2 regions of the Solibacillus sp. genome follow, and region 2 is predicted to be linked to the other one. Evidence: riboswitches for the same ligand, from Rfam matches in the RefSeq annotation. Region 2 holds a riboswitch; the other holds the start of a gene.
What was found. Region 2 has a riboswitch for FMN ahead of ribE (riboflavin synthase). Riboswitches for the same ligand answer to the same signal wherever they lie in the genome.
Positions count from the first base shown of each region.

Region 1: linked by a shared signal. The riboswitch ahead of ABS917_RS02090 (ECF transporter S component) and the one ahead of ribE (riboflavin synthase) in region 2 are both predicted to bind FMN.

Region 1 covers NZ_JBELZM010000001.1:410,381-425,459, forward strand. Annotated here, with positions in the region: gene lysA (diaminopimelate decarboxylase) at 1-15, shown strand, start outside; gene ABS917_RS02025 (GNAT family N-acetyltransferase) at 210-569, shown strand; gene ABS917_RS02030 (DUF309 domain-containing protein) at 571-1,071, opposite strand; gene ABS917_RS02035 (segregation/condensation protein A) at 1,220-2,002, shown strand; gene scpB (SMC-Scp complex subunit ScpB) at 1,971-2,558, shown strand; gene ABS917_RS02045 (D-alanyl-D-alanine carboxypeptidase family protein) at 2,571-3,545, shown strand; gene ABS917_RS02050 (pseudouridine synthase) at 3,740-4,483, shown strand; gene resA (thiol-disulfide oxidoreductase ResA) at 4,590-5,123, shown strand; gene ABS917_RS02060 (cytochrome c biogenesis ResB family protein) at 5,137-6,795, shown strand; gene ccsB (c-type cytochrome biogenesis protein CcsB) at 6,792-7,976, shown strand; gene ABS917_RS02070 (response regulator transcription factor) at 8,172-8,888, shown strand; gene ABS917_RS02075 (ATP-binding protein) at 8,881-10,656, shown strand; gene ABS917_RS02080 (RNA polymerase sigma factor SigX) at 11,012-11,545, shown strand; gene ABS917_RS02085 (hypothetical protein) at 11,542-12,765, shown strand; FMN riboswitch at 12,870-13,044, shown strand; gene ABS917_RS02090 (ECF transporter S component) at 13,287-13,862, shown strand; gene brnQ (branched-chain amino acid transport system II carrier protein) at 14,039-15,079, shown strand, end outside.
Region 2 covers NZ_JBELZM010000011.1:81,272-96,350, forward strand. Annotated here, with positions in the region: gene metE (5-methyltetrahydropteroyltriglutamate--homocysteine S-methyltransferase) at 1-1,560, shown strand, start outside; gene ABS917_RS12065 (hypothetical protein) at 1,572-1,751, shown strand; gene ABS917_RS12070 (transcription initiation factor TFIIIB) at 1,835-2,038, opposite strand; gene ABS917_RS12075 (VC0807 family protein) at 2,063-2,746, opposite strand; FMN riboswitch at 3,064-3,200, shown strand; FMN riboswitch at 3,298-3,432, shown strand; gene ribE (riboflavin synthase) at 3,554-4,189, shown strand; gene ribB (3,4-dihydroxy-2-butanone-4-phosphate synthase) at 4,204-4,815, shown strand; gene ribH (6,7-dimethyl-8-ribityllumazine synthase) at 4,831-5,295, shown strand; gene ABS917_RS12095 (PadR family transcriptional regulator) at 5,434-5,751, shown strand; gene ABS917_RS12100 (DUF2812 domain-containing protein) at 5,744-6,940, shown strand; gene ABS917_RS12105 (DUF2812 domain-containing protein) at 7,115-8,311, shown strand; gene ABS917_RS12110 (LysE family translocator) at 8,636-9,268, shown strand; gene ABS917_RS12115 (TspO/MBR family protein) at 9,388-10,113, shown strand; gene ABS917_RS12120 (copper resistance D family protein) at 10,172-11,251, opposite strand; gene ABS917_RS12125 (copper resistance CopC family protein) at 11,248-11,811, opposite strand; gene ABS917_RS12130 (alpha/beta hydrolase) at 11,969-12,718, shown strand; gene ABS917_RS12135 (SET domain-containing protein) at 12,738-13,121, opposite strand; gene ABS917_RS12140 (SLAP domain-containing protein) at 13,238-13,606, shown strand; gene ABS917_RS12145 (hypothetical protein) at 13,629-13,847, shown strand; gene ABS917_RS12150 (O-acetylhomoserine aminocarboxypropyltransferase/cysteine synthase family protein) at 14,276-15,079, shown strand, end outside.

The DNA.
Region 1 (15,079 bases), on a different contig from region 2:
ACAAAGGGTGAATAGACGTTGAAATTATCCAAGCAAGCTAAATGGGGTTTCGGTCTATTAATTGGAATTGTGATTTGGTCGCTCTTATTCATTTACATTATTAGTCCGCTAATTTACAAATTTTCAAACTGAACGTTGGAAAATTGTGTTATTGCATTTCGGTCGATCTTTTGATAGGATGTGCAATGGTAGAATTGAGGGAATGTAAAATGTTAGTTCGATATAAAAAAGCACTTGAAAAAATTGCAATGGGATTAATTTCGTTAATGCCACAAGAAAAAGACATTAAACGCTTAATGGAAACCATTCAACAATATGAACAAAAGGAAAAATGGACACTCTTCTTATGGAAAAATGGCGAAGAATATGTAGGCGCTATAGGAATTGCAGAAGAAAATGATGCTGCAATCGTTCAACATATTACAGTCATCCCGTCGTATCGCGGTGAAGGTGTCGCATTAAAAATGTTACATGAACTGCGGAATATGGGATATCAACATATTCAGGCGAATGAAGATACAAGTGCATTTGTCCAAAAATGTATACCTATATTAAAAGAAGTCGACTAATTTACTGTCGACTTCTTTTTTTAAATTCTCTAGCTTCCAGTATTTCTGTGCGGTCCCGAAGCATATGTTTATTGAAAATAAAGTGTGAATCCATTAGGGGAATCGACTTTATCCTTTCGTCTACCAATTCTTGCAACTGTCGATCTGTAATAGGCAGAGCAATGTTTGCGAATGGTTCATTTTCCTGCATTTTTTGAAGCTGGTTTTTCATTAGGAGAAGCAGTTGTCCTACATCGATATACTTGAAAAATTCACTATTGTGATTCAGCTCGAAGTTAACAATGGCTTTCTCCATTATACGTGCAGCGCCAGTAACATTTGCCCGCCGCCAATGGTACATACCTGTCGCAAGCTGGACATAGCCTACTAACGGATGAAGCTTTTCTTTTGGTGCGATTTCCTTCCAATATTCTTCTAAAACTTCATGGCATTCAAAATAGTCATTATTGCCGTTAAAATAAGCGCAATAATCGATAAATAGTGGATGAAACAAAGGATGCATTGTTGTCCCCTTTCCTCTATACTAATTAGATAGGTTCTGCTATATTTTGTTGAATTTTGACGAATAAAGTAACTAGCAAAACGTAAAATTAATCATAGCGTGAATTAGATGCTAATGATAATTTCCGATAAACGATAGGTGGTATTTTATGTCTTACGAAGTGAAACTAGACGCCTTTAGCGGGCCACTAGATTTATTATTGCATTTAATTCATCGTTTGGAAATTGATATATATGATATTCCAATGGCGGAATTAACGGAACAGTATATTGATCACATCCATGCGATGCAAACATTGGAACTGAATGAAGCAAGTGAATATTTAGTAATGGCCGCAACATTATTGGCGATTAAAAGCCGGATGCTCATTCCGATTAACGAGAATGAAATTGATGCGGAAGAGCTCGAAATAGATGAGGTCGATCCACGGGAAGAGCTTGTTGCACGTTTAATCGAATATAAAAAGTATAAAGAAGCAGCTGTCCAGCTTCAGGAATTGGAAACAGAACGTGGGCAAGTGTTCACGAAAGCGCCGGCAGACTTGTCGGAATTCATGCCGGAAGAACAATTAGCGCTTTTTGATCAAAATGTAAATGTTTACGATATGTTAAGTGCATTCCAAAAACTGATGCGTCGTAAACAGTTGAAAAAACCGTTGTCAACGCGCATCGCAAGACAGGAAATTTCAGTGAAGGAACAAATGCGTTCCGTTGTAAACATTCTAAAAAATGCAGGTGGCAGAGTAATGTTCTCGCAATTGTTTGTAGCAGAGGATAAGCCAATGCTTGTATTGACGTTTTTAACATTACTGGAATTAATGAAGCGCCAAGTGATATTTGTCGAACAGCAAAACAACTTCGATGATTTATCTGTATTATTGACAAAGGAGGAAATTGGCGATGAATTCGAACAACTTACTGAGCCGAATTGAGGCACTATTATTCGTAGCTGGTGATGAAGGTATGACCGTTAAACAACTTGCACAATATATAGAAGTAGAACCAATGGATATTGAAGCGGGATTAAGTGAATTACTGTCTCATTACAATGAGGAGGAAATGCGGGGAATCACATTAAAACAGCTTGCCGGTACATATCAGTTAACAACAAAACCGGAAGTGACCGACACATTGAAAAAGCTAATTGAAAACCCGACAAATCAAGTCTTAACCGCAGCTTCATTAGAGGTTCTGGCAATTATAGCGTATAAGCAGCCGATCACGCGCGCGGAAGTGGAAGATCTGCGAGGGGTGAAGAGCGAACGCCCGATTGCAACACTCGTTTCAAGGGCGCTTGTACAGGAAGTTGGCAGAGCGGAAGGAACAGGACGGGCAATCTTATATGGGACGACAAAAGAGTTCCTAAATTATTTTGGCTTAAAAAATATTAAAGAATTGCCGCCGTTACCGGAAGAAGTCGATCAGGAAGATGATCAGCCGACTGATTTATTTTTAACGAAGTTCCAGGAAACATTTAACCAAAATTAAAGGAGTGGCCTGTTGAAAAAGTGGTTTGTTTCTATTGTTGTATTGTTCGTATTTTTGAGTAGTTCGTCACAAATTCAGGCGGCGTCTAATAGCTATGTTGTTATCGATGCGGAAAATGGGCGGACATTAATGGGTGTGAATGAACATGCACGCCTGCCGATCGCCAGCCTGACGAAAATCTGGACGGCCCTGGTTGTTTTGGAAAATAGTGAGCTTACCGATGAAGTTGTCATTTCGAAGGAAGCATCGCTTGTGGAAGGCTCATCAATTTATTTACTGGAAAACGAGACGTATACGATTGATTACTTGCTTCATGGTTTAATGATGCAATCAGGAAATGATGCTGCTGTAGCGCTGGCCGAGCATATTGGCGGATCAGTGGAAGGCTTTGTTCAGCTTATGAACGAGAAGGCAGAGCTTTATCAATTGCAGGAAACAACTTTTACAAATCCTACAGGACTGCACAATGAAGCCCATCTATCCTCTGCCTACGATACGGCAAAAATGTTGCAAATTGCGATGATGAATCCTCAATTCAGGAAAATTGCTTCGACACAAAATTTTTCGGATGGCAGGCAGTGGAGAAATAAGCACCGACTTATGCATGAGAAGATAGGAGCCATTGCAGGGAAAACAGGCTATACAAAAGTGGCTGGACGAACATTGGCAACTTATTTTGAACGGGAACAAAAATCATTTGTTGTCGTTACTATTAACGAAGGAAATGATTGGAATATTCACCGGAACTTGGCGGATTTTATCGACAATAATTTTGAAAAACAAACGATTGTAAAAAAAGGGAAATATAATGCGAACGGGTTGGCAATCGAGTTAGATGAACCGTTCCAAATGCTGCTTCATAAAAAAGAACGGCCGAATTTTGAGCATATTGTTAAAGTTTCACGGCTGAAAGGATCGGATCGTGGGGTTTGGCTTTTATACGCTGATGAATCGCTCGTATCATCAAAACTTGTAAAAGTAAAATAATCCAAAAAGTGAAATTTCTTTAATAAGTCCTGAAAGTATGACATAATTTTTATTCGTTAAGGATTTATTTTCGCTCGTATTTGTGGATTGCAGCAATAATATTTAATAATTAACAGAGCAGTAAATGAAAAGTGCAGGGACGAATGCTGAAGAAGTATGCGTCTTTGCAGTTTATCAATCAATGAGGTGAACTTATGGAAAGATTACAAAAAGTGATTGCTTATGCAGGCGTTGCATCACGACGTAAAGCAGAGCAATTAATAGTAGAAGGTAAAGTAAAAGTAAATGGAGTCGTAGTTAAAGAGCTTGGTACAAAAGTATCCAACTCGGACACGATTGAAGTAGAAGGCGTAAAACTGGAAAAAGAAGATAAAGTATATTTCCTGCTATATAAACCACGTGCTTATATTTCGGCAGTAACTGATGATAAAGGTCGAAAAACAGTAACTGATATTTTTAAAAAGCATGTTCACCAGCGTATTTTCCCGGTAGGGCGTTTAGATTATGATACGACTGGGTTATTGCTTTTAACGAATGACGGCGAGTTTTCAAACTTAATGACACACCCGAAATTCAAAATCGACAAAACATATATTGCGCGTGTTAAAGGGATCCCAACAAAACAAGGTTTAATGAAACTTCAAAGCGGAATTAAGCTGGAAGATGGAAAGACGGCTCCAGCAAAAGTAAGCATGACAAGTTTTGACGAGAAGGCCGGTAAAGCGATTTGTGAGATTACAATCCATGAAGGACGAAATCGTCAAGTCCGCCGTATGTTTGAAGCAATCGGTACACCTGTTGTGAAATTGAAACGCGAGCGCTTTGCATTCTTAGATCTAACAGGACTTAGCCCGGGCGAATACCGTCAGCTGACAAAACATGAAGTAAAGTTACTACGTGTATTAGCTGAAACAGGAAAAATTGATTATAACAATTAATAGTTTAGGATAGTCATAAATCATTCTTAAAGAAAAGAATTTAAATTTTGTAATAATTTGCTATAATAGGCAACAGTAGTTGCTGAAGTGGAAGGGGGTTTTTTATTTGGAAAAAAAGAAACAACGTTCTGTAACTCGCGGCATCATTTTAACCATTTTAGCAATCGCAATCGGATATACAGTTTACGCTGCCGTAACGAAAGATAAAATAAATATAGTACAAGCCGGAGCACAGGCGCCTGATTTTGAAGTAGTAGATTTGGATGGAGAAAAGCATAGATTGAAAGACTACGAGGGAAAGGGTGTCGTATTGAATTTCTGGGGTACATGGTGTGAGCCGTGTGAACGCGAATTTCCTGCAATGACTCGTCAATATGCGGAATTTAAGGGCCAGGATGTTCAAATTATTGCCGTTAACTTCGCACAGTCTGAATTCGAGGTTAAAAAATATGTGGCGAATATGGGGATGACGTTCCCGGTTGCGATCGATAAAACAAAAAGTGTTTTCACTGCCTATAATATTGGACCCCTGCCTACATCAATTTTCATTAAACCCGACGGTACAATAGACCGTATTATTACTGGAGAAATGACCGAAGGAGAAATTGTGCAATATATGGAGTCAATAAAGCCGGAATAGGAGTTTTTACGCAATGAATAAACTAATTTGTGAATGCGGGCATGAAAATCCTGAAGGTACAACACTCTGCCAAAAATGCGGTTCTCCATTATCCGCAGAGGAAAAAAGCAAGAAAATTGCAGACATGCGGTACGAAGGGACAGCCATACGTTCAAAAACTTATAACAAGTCAATTATTGATAAAGTTTGGAATTTTTTCTCAAGTGTGAAAGTCGGAATTACGCTCATTATTATCAATTTAATAGCAGCATCAATTGGTACAATCCTGCCTCAGGAGTTTTATATAAGCGTAGCGACAGACGCAGAGAAGGAAAAGTACTATTCAGATGTTTATGGATGGTTCGGTGAAATATACTACGCGTTAGGTTTATCGGATCTTTATTCATCCTTATGGTTCCAATTACTTGTATTAATGTTAGGTGTGTCCATTATTATTGCAAGTATAGATAGAGGTATTCCATTACATAAATCATTAAAAAATCAACGAGTAAAACGACATACAAACTTTATGAAGCGTCAGCGAATTATTGGTGAAGGGAAACCAACTGAAACGCCTGAACAAACGCTCCAGCTCGTGGAACAATCTTTAAAAAATTTGAAATACAATGTCCGACGAGAAGATGATTCCATTTTAGCGGAACGCGGGCGTTTTTCCCGCTATGGTGCCTACATAAACCATGTTGGATTAATCGTCTTTCTAATTGGGGTCATGCTCCATTTAGTACCTGGCATGTACGTGGATGAATCGATGTGGCTCCGTGAAGGCGAGACACGTGCTGTACCGGGTATGGACGGGTACTTCCTGAAGAATGACAAATTTATTCTTGAAACTTACGACAATGTTCCTCAGGGTGAGCAGATCAAACAAGGGGTCAATGTAGTAGCGAAAAATTACCAGACGGACGTGACACTGTATAAACAGAAAGAAAACAGTGTGCCGGGACAGGCGGAAAACCTGAAAGAAGTGAAGAAATACGGAATTCAGGTAAACCATCCGCTCAAGCATGAGGGCTATGCGTTTTATCAGATGGATTTCCGTTTAAATGAAATTAAAACAATGGTGTTTGATTTAACGAACAAAGAAACGGAAGAATCGCTTGGTCAAATTAGCATTGATTTAACGAACCCGCAGGAAGTGTATACGCTCGAAAATGGCGCACAGGTCGAATTAATGGGTTTTTATCCGGACTTTTCAGGTTTTAAAGAAGGTGTACCGCAAACTGCGACCCAAACACCGAATAATCCGGCATTTATTTTTAAAATGATTACTCCTGAAACACCAGAAGGGGAGACAAGCTTTGTTGCGATCCAGCAAACACTGGAGCCTGAAGGTGACAATATATATAAAATGAAGTTTTCGAATGTTGAAACACGTCATATGTCGGGTCTAACGATTCGTTATGATCGGACAATCCCTATTTTAATCGTAGGGGGTATTATCTTTATGATTGGTGTTGCAATCGGTTCCTATTGGAATCATCGTCGTATATGGGTTGAACAGGTGGCGGATGGAACAATACGTCTGGCAGCACATACGAATAAAAACTGGTTTAGTATGAAAAAAGATTTAGATGCATTAACGAAGCATGCTCATTTACCGCAATACGTAGATCAACAGGAAAAAGAAAACAATGAACATGTTGAAACAGAAAAGGATGGTAAAACCTTATGAGTTTAATCGATTTAAGCGGTTATTTACTGTATGCTGCATTCATTTCTTACTTAGTTGGTACATTTTTATTTGCAGGCGCAATTAAAGTGAAAAATGATACGGCAGCAGCACGGGCAGATAAATACGGTAAAATTGCCCTTGTTGTTACAATTATCGGTTTTGTTGCACAGTTAGGTTACTTCATTACGCGCTGGGCGTACACAGGACATGCACCGGTTAGTAATATGTTTGAATTTACAACAGCATTCGGTATGTTCATCGTACTATCGTTTATCGTCATTTACTTTACGTATAAAGTCGCGGCATTAGGTGTTATTGCTTTACCAATTGCATTATTGATAATTGCCTATGCCTCAATGTTCCCGACAGAAGTAAGTCCTTTAGTACCTTCACTGCAAAGTCATTGGCTCACAATTCATGTTACGACTGCAGCATTAGGGCAATCGATTTTTGGGATTAGTGCGGTAGCCGGACTTATATACTTGCTGAGAAATGTGAATATGGACGAGCGCTCAAAAGAAAGTTTTTGGCTGGAAACAGTCATGTTCTGCTGTGTACTAGTTGTAGGGTTTGTTGCGGCAACGGTTACGTTCAATGCAATGGATTACGAAGCGAAGTATGAATACGTTGATACATTGGATCAAGTCAATACATCTACATATTTGATGCCGGCTATATTCGGTATGAATGGATATGTGGAACTGTCCGAAGATCGTATGACACCATTATTTGAGTTGCCGGCATTGATCGATGCACGGAAACTTACAACTGTTTTCTGGTCTGTGCTATTCGGTACTATCATTTATATACTCATTCGACTGATCTTTAGAAGAAAGATAGCGAAAATGTTCCAGCCATTAGTGAAACGGGTGAACTCGACGCTGATGGACGAAATCGCCTACCGTTCAATTTTGATTGCTTTCCCGATTTTTACATTAGGCGCGCTTATTTTTGCGATGATCTGGGCACAGGAAGCATGGGGCCGATTCTGGGGCTGGGACCCAAAAGAAGTATGGGCACTGATTACATGGCTGTTTTATGCAGCATTTTTACACCTTCGCCTGTCAAAAGGTTGGGAAGGAAGAAAGAGTGCATGGCTTACGGTAATTGGTTTCCTTATTATCTTATTCAATTTAGTCGTAGTTAATCTAGTTATCGCTGGATTACACTCTTATGCATAATGATAATGTGACAAGAAGTTCCTTTTTACACTATTATTAGAGCTATTTTGATAGTTTCCAATTCTATGCAAAATAATTAATAAACTGTCATAAAGTTAGAAAAGTTCAATCAGAATGATTGGGCTTTTCTTTTCAATCGTTCACTAAAAAGGTACAATAGAGAAGAGAAATAGAGTTTTGAAAGGGGCAACACCAGTGTCTGAAAATATTTCTGTGTTGATTGTGGATGACGAGGATCGAATTCGTCGTTTGTTAAAAATGTATTTAGAGCGTGAGGGCTATACAGTAGAAGAAGCGGAAAATGGAGAACAAGCACTTTCGATGGCACTTGAAAAAGATTATCATTGTATTTTGTTGGATATTATGATGCCTGAAAAAGATGGTTTGGAAGTTTGTGCTGAACTGCGCGAAAAGAAAACAACGCCTATTATATTGTTGACGGCAAAAGGTGAAGAAGCAAACCGTGTACAAGGATTTGAGCTTGGTGCGGATGATTATATTGTGAAACCATTTAGTCCGCGAGAAGTCGTATTGCGTGTTAAAGCAATATTAAGACGTTCAGCAGTATTTTCACCTGTTTCAAATGCTTCATCTTCTAAAGACTTAGTTGTGTTCCCGCATTTAACAATCGACCATGATGCACATCGTGTGACAGCGGATGGAACGGAAGTAAATTTAACACCGAAAGAATATGAATTATTATACTTTTTGGCGAAGGCACCCGATAAAGTATTCGACCGTGAGCAATTATTAAAAGAAGTTTGGCACTATGATTTCTTTGGTGATCTGCGCACAGTTGATACACATGTTAAGCGTTTGCGTGAAAAGCTTAACCGCGTCTCTGAAAATGCAGCGAAAATGATCGTTACCGTTTGGGGAGTAGGCTATAAGTTCGAGGTCGTAAATGATTAGAATAGCAACAAGTATTGTCGGGAAGCTATGGGTAACCATTTTGCTTCTCGTTTCATTTGTCCTGTTTATTTTCACAATTTTCATGTTGGAGTTTCTTGAAAACTATCATAACGAGCAGTCCGAGGCCTCATTAAGGCAAACAGCCGCAGCCATTGCAAGTATTATCGATGAGGAAGAGATCGATGATAAGCAGTTTGCGATCATTTCGGAGTTATTGACGGAAACGACAAACGTACTTATCGCCAAAAGTTCAGATGAAATATTGTATGCAAGACAAGAAGGCATCAATAAAGAAGAAATTCAGCAAAAAATCATAAGAAGTAAGGCATTTGAAGAAGTGTATGCAACATCAGAGCCGATAGTAAAGGAACTGACACTGCCTTCGAATCGGGAGGAAGCGAGCAGCTCCGATTATATTGTATTAGGTTTCCCGCTGAAAAGTGTTGAAGATTTACATGGGGCCGTCTTTATCTACAAAAATCCCGATGCTTTACACCAGACTAGTAATGAAACGACGAAAATTGTTGTTTTAGCTGCGGCTATTGCATTTATATTGACGACAATTTTTGCATTTTTCCTTTCTTCTAAAATAACGCTTCCATTGCGTAAAATGAGAGAGCATGCATTTGAATTGGCAAAGGGGCGTTTCGATTCGAAAATTGAAACGAAGCAAAATGATGAAATTGGTCAGCTTGCCGTTGCCTTTAACCAGATGGGCCGTCAATTGAAGCATCATCTGGAAGTGATTAACCAAGAAAAAGAACAATTATCGAGTATTTTAACATCGATGACCGATTCCGTTATTACATTTAATCGCGATAAAACGATTTTAGTAAGCAATCCTCCTGCAGAGCGGCTACTGCAAAAATGGTTCGTCGAAAAAGGATTGGATAGCTCAAAGCCGATACCGGATGAACTTTATCAAATGCTTGACCATGTGTTGAATTTCGAGGATCAACTGGACGAAGAGTTTGAAATGGGCAAATCTTATTACAGTATAACGATTAGTCCTTTGTACAGCAGAGATTCCATTCGTGGAGCAGTCGCTGTTATACGTGATAAAACCGAAGAAACGAAACTGGAAAAACTGAAATCGGATTTCATCGCCAATGTTTCACATGAGCTCCGGACACCAATCGCGATGCTCCAAGGCTATTCTGAGGCGATTATTGATGGTGTTGTAACAACAGAGGAAGAACGTATTGATATGATTCGGGTAATATACGATGAATCACAGCGTATGAGTCGTCTCGTAACAGATTTACTTGACTTGGCGCGGATGGAATCTGGACATATGAGTCTCTATAAGGAAGACGTGCCATTAGTTGCAGTTATTGAACGGATGACGCATAAGTTTGACCAGACAGCGAAAGAAAAGCATGTGCAACTGCAGATTGAAACAGACTTCTCTGATGAAACGCTTATTTCGATTGATGAGGATCGTATCGAACAAGTATTAACGAACTTGATTGACAATGCGATTCGCCATACACCGGCCGATGGATCGGTAACTGTATCAATGGCAAATGAGCAAAACTATGCAAAAATTCAAATTAGGGATACAGGGCAGGGCATACCTCAAGATGATTTGCCGTATGTATTCGAACGGTTCTACAAAGCAGATAAAGCACGTACACGTTCGAAAGGCGGAACGGGCTTAGGTTTGGCCATTACGAAAAATATTGTGGAAGCACATAACGGCAGAATCTCTGTTGATAGTGTGGAACAACAAGGAACAACCTTTACATTTTACTTGCCATTATCTTAGTAAAGAGAAACTTCACACAGTGGGGTTTTATCTCCACTGAGTTGAAAGAACACAAGCTAGAACCGTCATTTTCTTTGAAAACGCTTGTGTTACCAACTCCGTGTTGGCCACGAACCAATCGGGCTTTAACCGATATTCCTGCCTCTGCCGCTATGCTTTCGGGGCAGATAAATTGCTACCCGTTAATGCAGGATAAAATAGGGTAATGGAATTATGAGTATGAAAAAGTTTATCATTTTGAATCGTTCAAAGTGATAAACTTTTCTTTTTAATTGACTAGTTCATTCGTAGACGGATGATTATTGTAACTTTTTTGTTTTGAAAACGACAAATTACGTGAATGGAGGTGGGATGGGTGCAGCAATCCATTTTCCATCGATTATACGATACGTATCATCAGGATGTTTTTAATTTCTTATTTTACTTAGTGAAAAATCGTACCGCAGCTGAGGATCTTGCCCACGAAGTATACGTTCGTGTATTAAAATCATACGACCGTTTCGAAGGAAAAAGCTCGGAAAAAACTTGGCTGTTCTCTATAGCAAAAAATGTTGCGATCGACTATTTCAGAAAAAAACAAGTTCGAGATAAACATGCATTTACAGCTTTTGATTGGGAAACAGAGCAACTCGTAAGCCCAGTCCCTTCACCTGAACAATTTACCGAATTGAATGATCAGCTCCATCAATTACTCGTTGCATTGGAGGAATGTTCAGGTGATCAGAAAATGGTTATTATCATGAGGTTTATTCAAGAACTTTCAATTCAGGAAACGGCGGAAATATTAGGGTGGACGACCGGAAAAGTTAAAACGACTCAGCACCGTGCTTTAAAGAATCTGCGGCTGCTATTGGAAGCGCAAGAAGGAAGGGAGGCGAATCCATTATGAAAAAGGAGCATTGGGAAGAAAAAGAAATTGAAATTTTTCTGAAAAAGGCACCGAAAGTAACCGATCATCGTTCAAAAGATGAGATATTTAATCGTTTAATGGATGAAGGAGCATTTAATGAAGATCCGCCTCGCATACAGCAAAACAATCAAAAAGGCATACGATGGGCACCATTATTTGTTTCAATTGCATCAATATTTATTATAGTTCTGATCAGTGCACAATTTATAGGCAATAATGAGTCGGTCACTATGCAGAATGAAGCATTCGATCTCGCCAATCCGGAATCGGAAGAGAGTGTGACAATGAGTGCAAAGGAAGACGCATCTTCACAAAATGAGCGCTCTATGATCAATAGTTTCTCGACGGAAGCTCAACCTGAGCAAACATTAGTTTATGAAAACGAGCTAGAGGACAACACATTATTTGCAATTGGTCTTGCAGGGGATGATGCAGAAAGTGTTCCTGTAAGCATACTGATTCCAAATGAAGTTGTTGCCGAGAAAACGGGTACAGAAAATCCGACGAAGCTGGAACTTTATAACACATTCAGTCCGCTGATTGACGAACAGTCGCTAGGCTTTAATGAATACCATCCTTACAGTGGTGATTTGCGTGAGGAAGGGAACAGGCTTGTTCATACGCTGCCGGAAGATCACCAATATGATGCGGGAACAGCTTCCTTATCAAATTATCTAGGCTCCCTAGTAGATACTTTCAGTGATGCATATATGGAAGTGGAAATTGAAAATATTGCCGGAAAACCAATATACTTTGACCATATTGGCGATGTCAATGAGCCGTTTTTATTAAATGATGAGAACGCCCAATATAATTATTTTATGTATCAGATGCGGAATGGGGCGGTATATTTAAGTCCGAATTTCCGAATGAGCTTTAAAGATGTGCAAGAAGCAATCAAAAATATGACGGTGGAAGCGAATGATATCTACAGAACGGTTATATTGCCGGGAGTATATTTAAAAGTTGAAGACGCTGAGTCCATCGTTGCGATTACTTTTGAAGAACCTTTAAACTTGGAGAATTATGAACCCGCTCAGGCAATGCGAATGATTGAGGGATTAATAATGACAGCGGCAAGTTTTGAAAAACAGGTTAAATTTGAAAATATCGTACAGGAACAATGGGGCGGTTTTGACTTCACAAAACCAATAGAGAAGCCAATTGCGGCAAACCGTATCCATTATGAATTTCAATAATTCAAATAATTTTACTAGGAATTGTAAGCAATGGACTTTACAATTCCTTTTTTTTATATATAATAATAGTTATAGCAAGGTAATTGCTACATAATTTCATATTGATTCATCTTCGGGGCAGGGTGTAACTCCCGACCGGCGGTAATAAAAGTTATAACCTCTGACCATTTGCTTGGAGGAAGTTATATTGAACTTTTCGAGCCCGCGAGCCACTTTTTGTGTGCAGGATTTGGTGCAATTCCAAAGCCGACAGTATAGTCTGGATGGGAGAAGGTGAAGGTACGGTCGTCATTTTTTGAAAATGCCGTGCTTTGCAGTACTTATTTCTAATTCCTTATTTGTTAACGGAATATTTTTCGTATACAAAAAACAGGAATAGCTGCAAATGCACAGATAGACCCTTTATTCAAGTGTGCCTATTTCTCCCTTATGCTCAAGTTTAGCATAAGGGTTTTTTCATGAAATGATTTGATACGTCCTTTCTTCTTGCGAGATGGAATCAGCAAAGAGGAGAGATTTATATGCAAAAAAGAAGTTTAAAGTTGCGATCATTCGTAACAATCGCAATGCTGAGTGGGGTTTCATTTGTACTGATGTTATTAAACTTCCCGCTACCATGGTTCCCGGTGTTCTTACAAATTGATTTTAGTGATGTGCCAGCATTGATTGCGGCAATTACGATGGGACCTGTTGCAGGAATCCTAGTTGAACTTGTTAAAAATGTGCTTGACTGGATTTACACAGGGGCTCCTGAAGGAATTCCGGTAGGTCATATGGCTAACTTCGCTACAGGCGTATTATTCATTTTACCAGCTTACTATATTTATAAAAAATTCCCTTCTGCAAAAGGGTTAATGACAGGCTTAGTTGTTTCTACAATTGTAATGTCACTTGGAATGGCGGCATTAAACTACGTGGCGTTCTTACCGCTGTATACGTACTTACTAGGCTTCGAATATAATATGTACGAAACGATCGTGTTGGGTATTTTACCGTTTAATATTGTTAAAGGGATTATGATGTTTGTGGTCGTGACGATGCTTTACCGTACAATGCGTGTATGGATTGAAAATCAGCGCAGACAATATTTAGCTTAATTAAATAATAAATTATGGAGTGATGTCGAAAAGTGTTAGCTTTATGACATCGCTCCTTTTATATTTACTATTACTATTGTCATTCTATTATAGTGCTGATATGATATTGTACATTGTTAAGAAAATTTGGACGTTTCATTAAAACACCATGAAATGACATCTTAGGAGAGAATATGATGGACAAGAAAATACCATTTTCAACCTATGCAGTTATCGGAACGATGCTGTTTGGGATGTTTTTTGGAGCAGGGAATTTAATATTTCCGATTCAAATGGGGCAATTGGCAGGGACGAACTATTGGTTTGCACTAATTGGCTTTTTAGTTACGGCGATTGGTTTGCCGTTTTTAGGTATTCTGGCAATCGGATTGTCGGGAAGTAACGGATTGCGTGATTTGGCGAGTAAAGTACATCCGATGTTTGGATTATTTTTTGCATTGGCCTTATACTTAACGATCGGGCCGTTTTTTGCAATTCCGCGTACTGCAACAGTACCGTTTGTCGTTGGATTTGAACCGTTTATCGATCCTTCACAGGCGACATTGTGGCTTGCGGTATTCAGTTTTATTTTCTTCACGGTAGTTTTTTATTTTTCATTAAATCCGGCGAAGATAATGGACATTATTGGGAAGTACTTAACGCCAGCATTTTTAATCTTTTTATTTGTATTAATCGGAATTAGTCTGTTTTCTCCAATGGGAAAATTCGTTGAGCCTGCTGGAACCTATATTAACGAGGCGTTTATGACAGGTTTTAAAGAAGGTTATAATACGATGGATGCGCTTGCTTCGCTTGCGTTCGGTATTGTGGTCATCAATGCGATAAAGCGGACAGGTATTACAGATAAGAAAGAAATAGCAAAAGCGACTTGGAAATCAGGTATTTTCGCAATGGCATTAATGATGCTAATTTACGGTCTGATTGCTTATATGGGAGCATCAAGTATAACGGCAATTGGTACATTTGATAATGGCGGGCAAATTTTTGCTGCGGTTGCCGATCATTACTTCGGCTCATATGGCGCGATTTTGTTAGCAATTATTATTGTACTTGCATGTTTAAAAACGAGTATTGGGCTAATCACTTCTTGCAGTGAGTTTTTCCATGAGGTGTTTCCGAAAGTCAGCTATAAAACATTTGTATTGATGCTATGTGTAGTTTCGTTTATCATTGCGAACTTTGGGTTAACAAATATTATTACATATGCAATTCCAGTG
Region 2 (15,079 bases):
TATTTTGAAGCGTTATCCGATTATGAAACATTGATTGATTTGCCTGTTGATGGCTTTGGACTGGACTTTGTTCATGGGAAAAATGAAAATCTAGCAGCGTTAAAAAAGTTTGGTTTCCCAAAAGATAAAGTTCTATATGCAGGTATTATTAATGGTCGGGACATTTGGAGAGCCGAGTTGCAGAAGCAGTTGGCACTGATTGCGGAAATACGTTCCTATGTACCATTTTCACCAATCCATCTACAAACATCGTGCAGTCTACAGCATGTGCCAGTTACAACAGCAGGAGAGGATGGCATTTTGCCAGAGCTGCTAAATGCTCTAGCATTCGCCAATGAAAAAATTACGGAACTGCAAATGATTAAAGGGAAAATTCTTCAGCCCGAAGTCCTTCATATCCAGGCGTTTTTAGAAAGCGAAAAAGCAATCCGCACCTTGGCACTTCATGAATCGAGACAAAAGAAGGCTGTACATGCACATGTAAACGCATTAACACCGGAATCATTTAACCGAGCAGATAACTACAACAAACGCAGCAAACTGCAACGTGCCTTTTTACAGTTACCAGACTATCCGACAACAACAATCGGGAGTTTCCCGCAATCTGCAGAAGTTAAGAAAAACCGTAGTTTATGGCGAAAAGGGGAAATTACAACAACAGAGTATGAAGCATTCAATGCGAATGAAACGGCACGTTGGATTGCGATTCAGGAGCAACTTGGCCTTGATGTCCTTGTCCATGGAGAATTCGAGCGAACAGACATGGTGGAATTTTTTGGTGAAAAATTAAACGGATTTGCTTTTACGAAAAATGGATGGGTAGTTTCGTACGGATCGCGTTGTGTAAAACCGCCAATTATTTACGGAGATGTTGAATGGATAGAACCGATGACAGTTAAGGAAGTAAGTGCGGCACAATTACTTACGGAAAAACCGGTCAAAGGAATGCTGACAGGACCCGTTACAATTTTAAACTGGTCATTTGTAAGAAATGATTTACCGCGCTCAGAAGTTGCTTATCAAATCGGCCTGGCACTAAGAGAAGAAGTAAGGGCACTTGAAAATGCGGGAATCTATATTATTCAAGTAGATGAACCTGCTTTGAAAGAAGGCATGCCAATCCGTAAAAGTCTGCATAAGGCTTATATCGATGCGAGTGTAGCAGCATTTAAATTAGCGACAAGCGGTGTACGGGAAACGACCCAAATTCATACACATATGTGTTATTGCGAGTTTAACGATTTTATTGATGTAATAGAATCATTGGATGCGGATGTAATTTCAATTGAAACGTCACGAAGTCACGGGGAGCTGATAAAAGTACTGAAAGAAACACCATATGGACTTGGAATTGGCTTAGGTGTATATGATATTCATAGCCCGCGTATTCCAACTGTGGAAGAAATGGCGGCCATTATAGAAAATAGTAAAAGAGTAATCGCAAAAGAACAATTTTGGATCAATCCCGATTGTGGTCTGAAAACACGTACGGAACAAGAGACCATTGCATCATTGAAAAATATGGTGGCCGCAAAAAAGCGTCTAAAACAGTTGAATTAGGGGCGGTCACTATGAGTCGAATGAAAAGAAATTACACCCCTGTTTTTTTGACAGCTATAATGAATGGCTTTACAGGAAGTTATACAAAAAGCCTTAAAGAGTTACGAGATGAATTGATGGCGACATACCCAACGGATGCAAAGGAAATTCAAAAAGCCTACTATTCTGTAAAAGCTGTGTTAGTAGGCTAAATAAATTTTTTACAAACAGATAGAAATTACAATGCCCGTTGCAATGCAATATGCAACGGGCTATTTGTAATACTCATAACGAATTAAAAAGTCCCTTTAAATTTCTCGGGTTTTACTACATAGCCTTCAATAATAAACCCGCACTCGGTACAAATAATGTATTCGATATTGCATCCTAAACTTAATTTATTAACAGGTGACATAACACTGTACCCGCTATGTTTGCCTTTTCCTAATTCCGTGCCGCCGCATTTTGGGCATTCTTGTACATTAGCAAAGTTTTTCATCTCCATCAACCTTTCAATAAAAAATTAATCCGCCACAATGTCTGTTTCCGGCAGCTTTTCATCACCTTTTTCCTGTAATCCCTTCGTATATTTTTGCACAATTACATTAATGTAAAAGAACATCCCCATTAAAATGCCGGAAAACACCCATCCTGCAACTCGTTTATAAACCAGCATGTCACCAAAGCTGTCAATTCCATATTTCCGTAAGAGAAAGACCGTAATTCCTGCCATTACAAATCCACGAATAATAAAGACAATCTGAATGAGCTGAAACCATTGAAACATCCCTTTTTGAAAGAACAATGTTTTACTGTCCTTTCGTGAATGACCTTGCAAATAAGCAAAATCAACTGCAATATAAAGAGAAAAAGGCTGCTTCACGATGAGCAAAATTACATAAAGAAATGTGTAAAAAAGTCCTAAATAAACATTATTCCATATCATCTGCTCGGCTGAGCCGGATAGTAAATCGACCGTAGTACCAATCAGCATAGAGCCTAAAATAAACAAGCCTGTCATATTGAATTGACGATCCTTAGCAAAGCGGTAAACAGTATAAATTATTCCGGGAACAGTGGACAGCAGCATCGCAGCATAGTCACCAAAAAGCTCTCGGCCAAACTTCCAGATCGCATAAGGTAAAACTGCATAAAAAAGTAATTCCAGGAAGATAACATATTTATTCGACTGTGAATTATTCGCCATAAAAGCCTCCATTACCATTATAAAAGTTGTTTATAATATTATATTACTTAAGATTATCCGACACTATATTTCATAAGATAATAACTTGAAATAAAGCATCCAAGCAAATGGATAAAACTTAAAATTACCTTACAAATAACTCGTTTCTTGTTATGTAATATTCTGTATATTCTTCTACGTATTACCTTAAGAGAAGTTTCAAAATTTTAATTTAACAGGGGGAGAGGTAAAAGGTTTGAAGGAACAAAAAGTAAGTAGGTGCTAAAATACTATTAGCTTTTTAAAATATTTATGTTACAATAACTTTCAAATAAAATAATTTCCTTCGGGGTCGGGTGAAATTCCCAATCGACGGTGATGAGTTTATCTCTAAGCCCGTGAGCCACTTTATGTGTGCAGGATTTTGGTGCAAATCCAAAGCCGACAGTTATAGTCTGGATGGGAGAAGGAATGGCAACACATTTTTAAAATTTTATTTTAAACGTGATTTTTTGCTATACACTTTTCCTGTCGCGCCTTGTGACGGGATTTTTTATTTCCATTGAAAAAATAATTTCCTTCGGGGTCGGGTGAAATTCCCAATCGACGGTGATGAGTTAACCTCTAAGCCCGTGAGCCACTTTTGTGTGCAGGATTTGGTGCAAGTCCAAAGCCGACAGTTATAGTCTGGATGGGAGAAGGAAGCAATGTCAGCAGTTTTTTGAAAATTATCTTCAAGAAGCTTATTTGATGATGCTCAATTTTCCTCTCATCGAACTCCGAATTCAATCGGGGTTCTTTTTTTTATTTTAAAAAGAGGTGAGCAGGATGTTTACAGGAATCATTGAAGAACTTGGAACGGTTGATACAATCAGCCAGTCCACACAAGCGATGGAACTAGCCATTCGCGCAAGCAAAGTTTTAGAGGATGTTCAAATCGGGGACAGTATTGCCGTTAATGGTGTCTGTCTGACAGTGAAAGAATTCTCGCCATCCGTATTTTTAGCGGATGTTATGCCGGAAACCGTCAAAGCAACAAGCCTCCAGCAATTAGCAGCAGGTGTGCCTGTCAATCTGGAACGGGCAATGTCGGCGAATGGTCGTTTCGGCGGACATATTGTTTCGGGCCATGTTGATGGAATTGCAACAATTCAACGTAAAAGACCCGTCGCCAATGCGGTTTATATTGATCTGGCAATGGAAAAGCATTTGATTGCTGAATGTATTAAGAAAGGCTCGATTACAGTGGACGGCACGAGTTTAACAATTTTTGATGTGACAGATACATTCATTACCATTTCCTTAATCCCTCATACGTATGAGCAGACTGTATTAGGCTTTAAAAAGCCAGGAGATGTTGTGAACATTGAAACAGATCTAATCGGAAAATATGTAAAAAAACATTTACAAAATCAATCGGGAAGTACAATTACAATGGACTTTTTGCAACGTACCGGATTTTAAAGGAGTGGTGATAAATGAATACGATTGAAGAAGCAATTCAGGCATTGAAAAACGGCGAGATTATTATTGTGTCAGATGACGAAAATCGTGAAAATGAAGGGGATTTTCTAGTTTTAGGAGAATTCGCTACACCGGAAAATATTAATTTCATGGCACTTTATGGAAGAGGGTTGATTTGTACACCAATTTCATCTGCAATTGCAGAAAGGCTTTCCCTTCACCCAATGGTACAAAGCAATACCGATACATATCAAACTGCTTTTACGATTAGTATCGATCATATCCATACAACGACAGGTATAAGTGCATTTGAGCGTTCTAAAACGATGTTAGCATTACTGGATTCTGCAACAAAGCCGGAGCATTTTCATCGTCCGGGCCATGTTTTCCCGCTCATTGCAAAACAGGGAGGCGTGTTGGAGCGTCGCGGCCATACGGAAGCAGGCGTCGATCTGGCGAAGTTATGCGGTTCGGTTGAAGTCGCGGTCATCTGTGAAATTATGAACGAAGATGGTTCAATGGCCCGCATGCCGCAGCTCGAAAAGATAGCACAAAAACATAACCTGAAATTTATTACAATCGAGGACTTAGTTCAATATATAAAATTAACTACTGTAATGGTATAAAAAGGAGCAATTAAAATGGGAAAAACATTTGAAGCACAATTAGTCGGAACAGATTTGAAAATCGGAATTGTCGTAGGGCGATTCAATGAATTTATTAATGATAAATTATTAAGTGGTGCAATTGACGGCTTAAAACGTCATGGTGTTGATGAAGCAAATATTGATACAGCATGGGTTCCAGGTGCTTTTGAAGTACCGTTCGTAGCGAAAAAAATGGCTGAAACAAATAATTATGATGCAGTTATCGGATTAGGTACTGTCATTCGCGGATCTACAACACATTATGATTATGTATGTAACGAGGCAGCAAAAGGAATTGCAAAAGCGGGCTTGGATACAGGAGTTCCGGTAATTTTCGGCATTGTCACAACAGAAAATATTGAACAGGCGATCGAACGTGCTGGTACGAAAGCAGGTAATAAAGGCTACGACAGCGCGATGTCCGCAATTGAAATGGCAAACTTGAATAAAATGTTCTAATAAATATTATTGCAGGCCACTCCAAAATTTTGGGGTGGTTTTTTCTTTGCTTTCAATAACAAGTTTACAAATTATTTCCTGTAAATTACTATTACGTTATACGATATACCGCGTGACATAATAGCTGGAGGAATGAATATGTCTTATAATGGCGGACCGATGACTGAAGCAATGTATTATGTGTTATTGGCGTTAATGCGTCCTAACCATGGTTATCAGTTAATGCAATCCATTTCAGGAGTATCAAATGGCCGTTTAACAATGGGGCCCGGAACGTTATATGGTGTCCAATCACGAATGCAAAAGGACAGATTAATCGCTTTGTCAAAAGACGATGGGCGGAGAAAAATATATGAAATTACAAAAGAAGGTGAGCATGCATTAAGAATAGAATATGCTCGTCTAAAATCTCTGATTTTCGACAGCAGTATTTTAGAGGAGAGAAACGATGACTAAAATGGTGCGCAAAATCCGACCAACCAACTACTGGCGAATCGGAGAACATGAAAGCTGGTTTTCGGATATGTCGTTACAAGGGTTGCACATTCATAAAATGGGAACTAATTTAGCCACTTTTAAAAAAGGCGACCCGAAGCGAATCGAATACCGGATTGAAGTGACAGACAGGAAATTAATTACTTATGAGCAAATTGATCTGTACGAGGAAAACGGCTGGGAGTATGTCACAAGCTATCAATGGTTTCATGTTTTCTCTTCGCCAACTGAAAACAATGCGCCCGAAATCCACACAGATTCTGCAGAACAGGCATTTACATTACAGCGGCTAAGTAAAAAACTCGTATTTAATTTAATATGGATTTCTCTGGGAGTAGTCCTGATTCTGGGTATGCTTTTGACGATGTGGTTTTTGGATGGAACCCCGATCTTACGGTTAGTTGAAGGATATGTCGTTCAGCAAAGTATCCTTGCTCTCGTCTATATTCACTATGTTTTTTACGCGATAAGAGCTATACTAGCGATTAAAGAATTGAAGGAAAGTTTAATAGAAGGCAAAGCCATCAATCACCACGCCCCCTGGAGAAAAACTTTGCGGAAAAATAGTGTATTTTCGGTTGTTCTCATAGGAATTATTCTTATAAGCGGCTTAATGCCATTTTATCAATTAAAAAAAACGGATACCTTTACACTTCCAAAAAATGAAGAAAACTTACCGTTTGTCCGTTTAGCCGATATCGAACAAAATTCACAGTTAACCCGGGATGGATATTCTAGTGATGAAGTTGATTGGGCGAACCGCTATACAACAAATTGGAGTATCTTTGCACCCGTGCAGTTTGAGACAGATGAAAATGGAATAATTAAGGATGAAATGTGGTTGGATAAAAGCGGTACATACTCACCGAGCGTTTCTACTGAAATATACAATTTAACATTTCAGGTGTTCGCTAAACCATTGCTGTCTGACTTGATGGAGTGGCATACATACGGAGATGAGAGGGAAAGTTTTATCGTAAAGAAACACCCTGGTTTTGATCACCTTGTTACGCGCGAGGATAAAGAATGGAAACAATTAGTTGCTTCAAAAGGTAAGGTGGTTATGTATATACGTTATTACGGATATGCAGAGCTTGATGTACTAGTGGAAAATGCAGCTCAGAAAATATTGCTGCTTGCGGATAGTTAGTTCCAGGCAATGTAAAAGGCAATCTTACTTGGGTAGGGTTGCCTTTTTGCTTAGAACATTTCAATTTTTTTATTGCGTCAGGGAGTGCTAAAATGGTTTCCTGGTCCAATTTATTTATTTACAAACATTCCCTGCTATTCTATTGTTAGGTCAGATATATAGGGGGGGAGAGCGATGGCGGAAATAGTACACAGAATAAGACCCGGGCAGTATTGGCGTATCAAGGAACATGAAAGCTGGTTTTCAGATATGTCCGAGCAAGGGTTGCATTTTTATGAGATTGGTACTCATTTTGCAAAGTTTAAAAAAGGCGACCGCAAAAGAATGGATTACCGACTGGAACTGGCAAAAAGCAAATATATCTCGAGTGAAAAAATACGCTTATTTGAAGAAAACGGCTGGGATTATATTGCGAGTGACCGCAATTTTCACGTGTTTGCTGCTCCGACTGATCGTAAAGTAAATGAACCACCAATAGATCGAGAAGAGCAAATCTCAATAGCAAAAAAGGCTTTTAATAAAACATTATTTAATTTTATAGTTAATTTAATTGCAATTATTGTAATCACTACGTTTTTCATAAAAATTATTGAAAACGGAAATATTACTGTTTCGCAACTGATAGATGGATTTACACTTGCCCCATTGTTAGTCTTATTTGTTAATTTTATACAAATACTTCCGATAGGTAAAAGCTTATTTGAAATTAATCGTTTGCGGAATGAACTTAAAGATAGGAAAGTAGACGATCAACAAATACCATGGGAAAACTTTTATTGGTCAAGTATAGTCTTCAGTTTCTTATTATTAGTAATTACATTAACTATTGTGTTTATACCGATTTACCAAATATGGAGTATGAAAACAAACCCTTTACCAGAAGAAGATACAGGGCTGCCAATTGTCCGTCTTGCTTCAATTGAAAATCAGCCGCATCTTAAAAGGAAGCCATTTTATTTCGAAGGAGAGGATTTGGGGAGCACCTACTCATCACAGTGGAATATTTTCGCTTCTGTACAATATGATTCAACAGAAAGGGGCGTTATTCAGGATGGGGAATGGTACGATCCAAATAATGCATATCAACCATCAATCTCATCGGAAGTTTATAAGTTACGGTTCCATTCCCATGTTAGCTCATTAGTTAATGAGTTAATAATCAAGCATACATATGGAAGTGAACCTGCAAGTTTTAAAGAAAGAAAACACACAGCTTTTGATCGTCTGCTAATTAGGGATAATTCTTTTCACAAAGATTTTCTATTTGTAAGGGGTCGGATCGTGATGTATATCAATTATACTGGTCAGGTTGAAGATAATGTAATCATAGAGAAAGCTGCAGAAAAAATGGCATTGCTTGCTGACGATTGAAGGAATCGCTAGTAATATTCAAATAATCATTTAAATCATCTAATATCAATTTGACATCTTCTAATAAGTTACCGATTTTCTAATATATGGCACTTGTTCTAATAATGCTCTTAGATGTTCAATTAAACATTCGGAATATGCTAATAAACCTTTGGTGTTTTCTAATAAATATAAAATTCTTCTAATAAAATCAGTCACAGGTCATATCATCAGAATTCATACAAGTAACGCCACACTAGCAATCCATTAAACATAAAATTCCCCTAGCTTCATTTTGATGAACATGTTACCATATTTAAAAATTCAGAAAATGAAGGTGAGTAAATGGAGAATCTTGTGTTCTTTATCATTGCGTGTGTTCTTCTGATTGTATTGCCGGGTCCTGATACAGCGATCGTTACGAAAAATACGATTGTTAACGGGCAAAAGGGCGGATTTCAAACGATGGTCGGCTCTTGTGCGGGGTTAACCGTCCATACAATTGCGGCGGTTGCGGGGCTATCGGCGATTATTGTAAAATCTGCCGTGGCATTTACAGTGCTGAAATACGTTGGAGCAGCTTATTTATGCTATTTAGGTATCAAAACATTAATGAGCATGCGTGCGAAAAAAGCGGATACGGGGGAAATGACGGACATTCCGGAAATTGAAGCTAAAGGAAATTCATATTTTAAGCAGGGTCTCATTACAAATATCACAAACCCTAAAGTAGCAGTATTTTTCCTGACGTTTTTACCGCAATTCCTATCAAAAGGGGCAGAACCATTTTGGCCATTTTTGACAATGGGAATTATCTATATTGTTTTAACATTTATTTGGTTTGCGCTCTATGTATTTTTATTAAACAAAATCCGCAATTTCATGAAAAAACCTGCTACACAATCGGTGATCGAAACGTTAACTGGAGCGGTTCTAATCGGCTTTGGCATCAAACTTGCATTTGAAAAACAGACGTGATAGTCAACATGTGCGTAATTCACAACCACATTGCCTTTAAAACGCAATAGCCTTTCACCGCTTATTCTTTTTTAAAGAAGGGTATAGTTCCCTAATTCTAGAAAAAAGGATGATGAAAAATGGGCTTGTATATTACAATGTGGATAGCCATGATCGCTGTAATAGTAGTAAATGCGCTATCAAATACACTGCCGTTAAACGGGCAGACGGCATCAGAAATTTCGAATCGATTAGAAGTATTATTTACGCCAGCAGGCTACGTGTTTTCAATTTGGTCTTTAATTTATATACTGCTTGTCATATGGCTGATTACTATATACCGCAAAGTGAAAGACAATCGTTTTAAAGGAAAAGTGGGTATTTTATTTATCATCAGCTGTATATTTAATATTGCTTGGCTGTTCAGCTGGCATTATGAACAGTTTATACTATCCATTATCGTAATGTTCTTTTTGTTATTTACACTCATTGCGATTTACCAGCAGTATAAAAACACGGAGAAAGGTCTTTCAGAACGCTTTCCGTTTTCATTTTACTTGGCGTGGATATCTGTAGCGACAATCGCTAATGTAAGCTATGTGTTAAAATATCATGGTGTCGATTTGGGGATTTCAGAGGTAATCGGATCACTCGTACTTGTCGGGGTTGCGGTGATTCTCGGTTATCTGGCCGTTGCGATTTCAAAAGATATTTTCTTTACACTCGTCATCGTATGGGCACTAATCGGTATTGCGGTAAAAACAGATGAGACGACAATGCAGAACGGTACAATTGCATTAACTGTAATATTAATTATCGCGGCGCTCATTCGCTATATGCGTATGAAGACAAAAAGGCTAGCCTAATGAATAAGGGTTGTAGAAAAGTCGGTGATGACTTTTACTACAACCCTTTATTTTGACATTATTTAAAAAATACAATTGACATAAAGCCCATGTAAAAACATAGTGTGAGCGCAAAAGTCATGGCAGCCGATACAACGACCGGCAGCTGTTTAATATAACTTATGATGACAAGACCGATGAACAGTGCAGTCAACAGGAAAAATCCTAATCCAATACCAGTCATTTGCAGATAACCTCGCATGCCGGCTTCAATCGAGCTACGGTAGAACATTTCAAAAAACGGCGAGATTTCCTGAACATAAAAAGTGGGTGGCTGTTGTTCACTATATAGCGCGGTAATGAATAAAATCAACACGAGCAAAACTGTTTCGATTCTTACCCACGTACGTGGTTCAAATAATGGCTTGTCCATTTTCAGTTTAATAAGCAGGCCGTTTGCCAAAACAATAACAGTCAAAGGTACGAGCAGAACATGCTTTATGAACAAAAAATGTCCATAATTACTCGACCAGCTTGTCACATAGCCCGGTACGATTGTGTCAGTCATAAGAACACCTGTTAATGCAACAGCAGTAAAAGCTACGAGAGCAACAGGGGAGAACCACTTCAAAAAAGCGTCCCAGTTTTGCGCATCTTTTGAGAAAAAGCTCATCAGTACTAAGATGCCGAGCCATACACTGATAGCAAGAAGGTGAACAAAATCCAGTGCCGACCCGACAATGCCTGTCATCGAACCTGCATGACTAATATAGCCAATTGCCGCCATAATGGCGATTAAAATAAAAATTGACATGAACGCTAAAAGCTTCGTAGGTTTCTTCATAAATTGGCGAATCATTATAAGCAAAATAAACGTAAAGCCAATGACCGCGAGCCATGAATGGCCAACTTTAAATTTTATAAGCAGCATAACCACTGATTCCATGAAGCCAAACTGTGGTGTCAAAATTGTCAGCAATTGAATATTCGGTACAAATGTGACAACCGGCAAGATGACCGCGCTAACAATGAGCCACTTTGCAGAAACATCAATTTTCGGACGAACTGTTTCTGGGATACAGTACAGGATAAATGAGCCCATAAGAAGTGCTAAACTAACATAGAGTAAAAATTGACTAAAAATGGTCAATGCTATCATTTTACATTTTTCCGTTTAGCAATCGTGAAAATACTTACTATTATAATAAGAAGTAAAAGGGCTCCAACGATATATAGTAATGTATTGTTTGATGATTCTTCCTCATCTACCGCAGTCGTTTCCGCTGCATTATTTTCTACCGTTTCGTTTACTTCTACTTGCTCTTCATTTTCTTCTGTAACTTTTTCTTCGACCGGTTCTTCAGCTACAGGTGCATCAACCGTAAATGAGAATTTACCTGACAATGGATGGCCATCAGAACTAATACTATTCCACTCAACAGTATAGTCATCATTTGGTAATGGGGAATCAAAAGTACCCGTTAATACACCATCGACTAAATCCATCGTAACCGTTTCTATTTCTTCACCGTTACTTGAAATGACTTTAAATGTACTGCCTACTTCAATTTTCCCGGCGTATGTAAGTTCGATCGCCTGCAATGTTTCTGTTACAACTGCTCCATCTTCTGGGTTTGTCGTGTCTAAGTACGTATGTGCTGCTACGTTCGGTACAGCTAAAAATAACGCAGCAAGAATCGATAATAATATTGTTCTCATATTAATATGATTCTCCTTTCATAGGTTTTTTTACTCAATCCATATTGTAGCCGAACAATAAAACATTTGCACTGTTTCCGCTTTTTAAACTTGAGGAAATGTCAGTAAGAGAGAATTGTTATGCTATAATATTGTCACAAATGAAAAGGGGAACAACATGAAACATTTTGTAGAGGATATTTATTTAAATGGACATAAACAGGCGGTTCTGCTTTTACATAGTTTTACGAGCAATGCGAAAGAGATGCACTATATGGCACAAATGCTTCATAGTAAAGGATATACAAGTTATGCACCAAATCTGGCAGGGCACGGAGCATCACCGGAACAATTATTTGCAAGTTCTATGGAGCAGATATGGAAACATAGCAGACAGGCAGTTCAATTTTTAATCGATGAAAAATATGAAGCGATTACGGTAATTGGCCAGTCATTAGGTGGTGTACTAGGAATAAGACTGGCAAATGAATTCCCTGAAGTGAATGCTTTATGTATTATTTCTTCACCAGTATTGGAGCGGCCTGTGGAAGGTCTGGAACAGCGTGTTGTCTATTATTCCAAGAGGTATTTACAAAATAGAGGAAGTTCTGAACAGGAACTGCAAGATTTTTTAGACGATCACTTTCCAAGACCTGCCGAAAAACTGATTGCACTGCAGCAGTTTATCGTTGAAACAGGAAAACAGCTTCATTTACTGAAACAACCGCTTTTCCTGGCAAAAGGTATGCTCGACGAACCGGTTTTCCACCAAAGCATTGATATAATTGAAAAGACTGCAATTAGCAAATCTATTACGAAAAAAAAATACGCCAACAGCGGCCATCTTATTACATTAGGAAAAGAACGCGAATTACTGACGGAAGATATCATTCGATTTATCGAGGGAACAGAAAAAGGAACTGTCTAATTTTAGACAGCTCCCCGTGTTATTCTTCTTCGTTGTTAAACCATAGTGGGTCATTGTCATCTACATCGCCATTATAATTAATAAAAATCTCTTCGCCGGCTTCAATATCTTTATAAGCAAAGAAATCGAATGTTTCGTTGTCGAAATTAATTTCATATGTGGCATTCGGCTCATAAGAATGGTTAAATAGCATCCCGTAGCCTAATAGGATTGCAGAGCGTCCAATGCCAAATTCAAACGCATAATCCGCAAGATTCGTTTTTTCAATATGTTCATGCTGCTCGTTTGGATAGCTTAATACTGGTGCTTGGTGGAATAACGTTCCTTTAGGAATTGCATTAATCGCAAAAATGCCGCGATTATATTCACCATCACTTATCGGGGAATTCTTTACTTCGATCATATTTTTTCGCCTTCTAACTTTTAAGATTCTTTCTTACTGTAACATGTATTATAGAAGAAAGGTTGATTTATTACTTATTTTAATTACATAAATAATTCATGGGAAGGGTGAAGTTCATGCAAAAACTGCAATTTGAAGCTGCATGGGATAAAACAATTTCAGCTCAGGACCGATTATTAATCGAACAAGCTTTTCATAAAACAAAAGAACAGGATAAGTGCATTTCCTGTTACATAATTCGAACGGCCACTAATCATAAAGAACAGAAGCTCATTATAACGCTTATTCATAATCGGACAGATCAACCACTTAATTTCCATAATAGGGAAGTAAGCATTATAACAGAAGCGGGGAAAATTACTCAAAATTTTACAATTGATGCACTCAAAATTCCTCCTTATTGTTCAATGCCATGGACTTTTATTTTCGACGAAAGTATTAATTTTGTTTTCACAGAAATAAAACAGATGTATATTGAAATATAATAGGATTGAGGTGAAGGAATCGATGCATGAAATGAATGCAGGAATTTGGCTCACATTCGTAACCCCTATCTTTTTAATCACTGCATTATATTTTACACTGTCTTTTTTTCAGCACTTGAAAATCGATAATGTTCGATTAATGACACAATCTAAGTGGGGTGCAGTCATCTCACTGGCGATTGCATTAATTGTACCGGTGATTTATCAAATTGTTGTTTATTATCAAGTCATGAATTATTAAACATGGTAAAAACCAAAAGACCGCTATGTAAATAGTGGTTTTTTCTTCTTCTAACTCCAAAATCACCCTATATATCTCATAATTAATTTGTAAATAAATACAAATAAATACGTTTTTTTACGTTAATCCGCAAAAAGCATACTATTCCAGTAAGGATTGTTTAAATTAACTGTTGACATTGAATAAAAGCATCTGTAAACTTACGAATTAAGATTACTGAATTGCTAGAAAATTCTATTTCCAGTAAAAGAAATACATCAAATTAAATTAAGTGCCTAGATTTTTTTTGTTTTATATCCATACTATTTTTATAGGTATTATATTCATTGATTAACGGAAAAGTAGTATACACCGTAAAAGGTGAACTGTCAGAACAGGAATTGCTTACACTCACTAAAAAATTTCTTTATTAAAGGAGAATCTTTCATATGACATTTTTTAATCAAGAAACAATCGCTCTCCATACAGGTCAAACAGTTGATCCGGTAACACGCTCGCGTGCAGTTCCGCTGTATCAGACAACTTCGTATGTATTTGATGACACGGAACATGCAGCAAACCTATTTAAATTACAGGAAAGCGGCTATTTATATTCGAGAAATGCCAATCCGACAAATGCTGTATTTGAAGAACGTCTTGCTGCATTGGAAAACGGTGTAGGAGGATTTGCGGTCGCTTCAGGACAGGCGGCCATTTTAATTGCTGTACTGACTGTCGCACAGGCAGGCGATGAGATTGTAGCAACGAACGCCCTTTATGGCGGCACCTATACATTGTTCTCTAAAACATTGCCTCGCTTCGGTGTAACAGTACGCTTTGTCGAAGGATCTAACTTACAGGAAGTTGAAGCAGCAATCAATGATAAAACACGTGCCGTATTCACTGAAACAATCGGCAATCCGAGCTTGCAAATTGCAGATATTGAAGGATTGGCACAAGTAGCGCACCGTCGTGATGTACCGCTTATTGTTGATAATACATTTGCGACACCTTACTTATCAAAGCCGATTGAATTTGGAGCAGATATTGTAGTACATTCCACAACGAAATTTATTGGCGGTCACGGAACTTCTTTAGGCGGCGCGATTATTGATGGCGGTAAATTTGAATGGAAAGCACCTCGATTCACAAGCTTCGTAGAGCCAAATGAATTAATCGGCAACCGTTCATTTGTTGAAGCAGCAGGAGAAAAAGCATTCATTGCGAAGGCACGCTTTGAACTAGGGCATGAT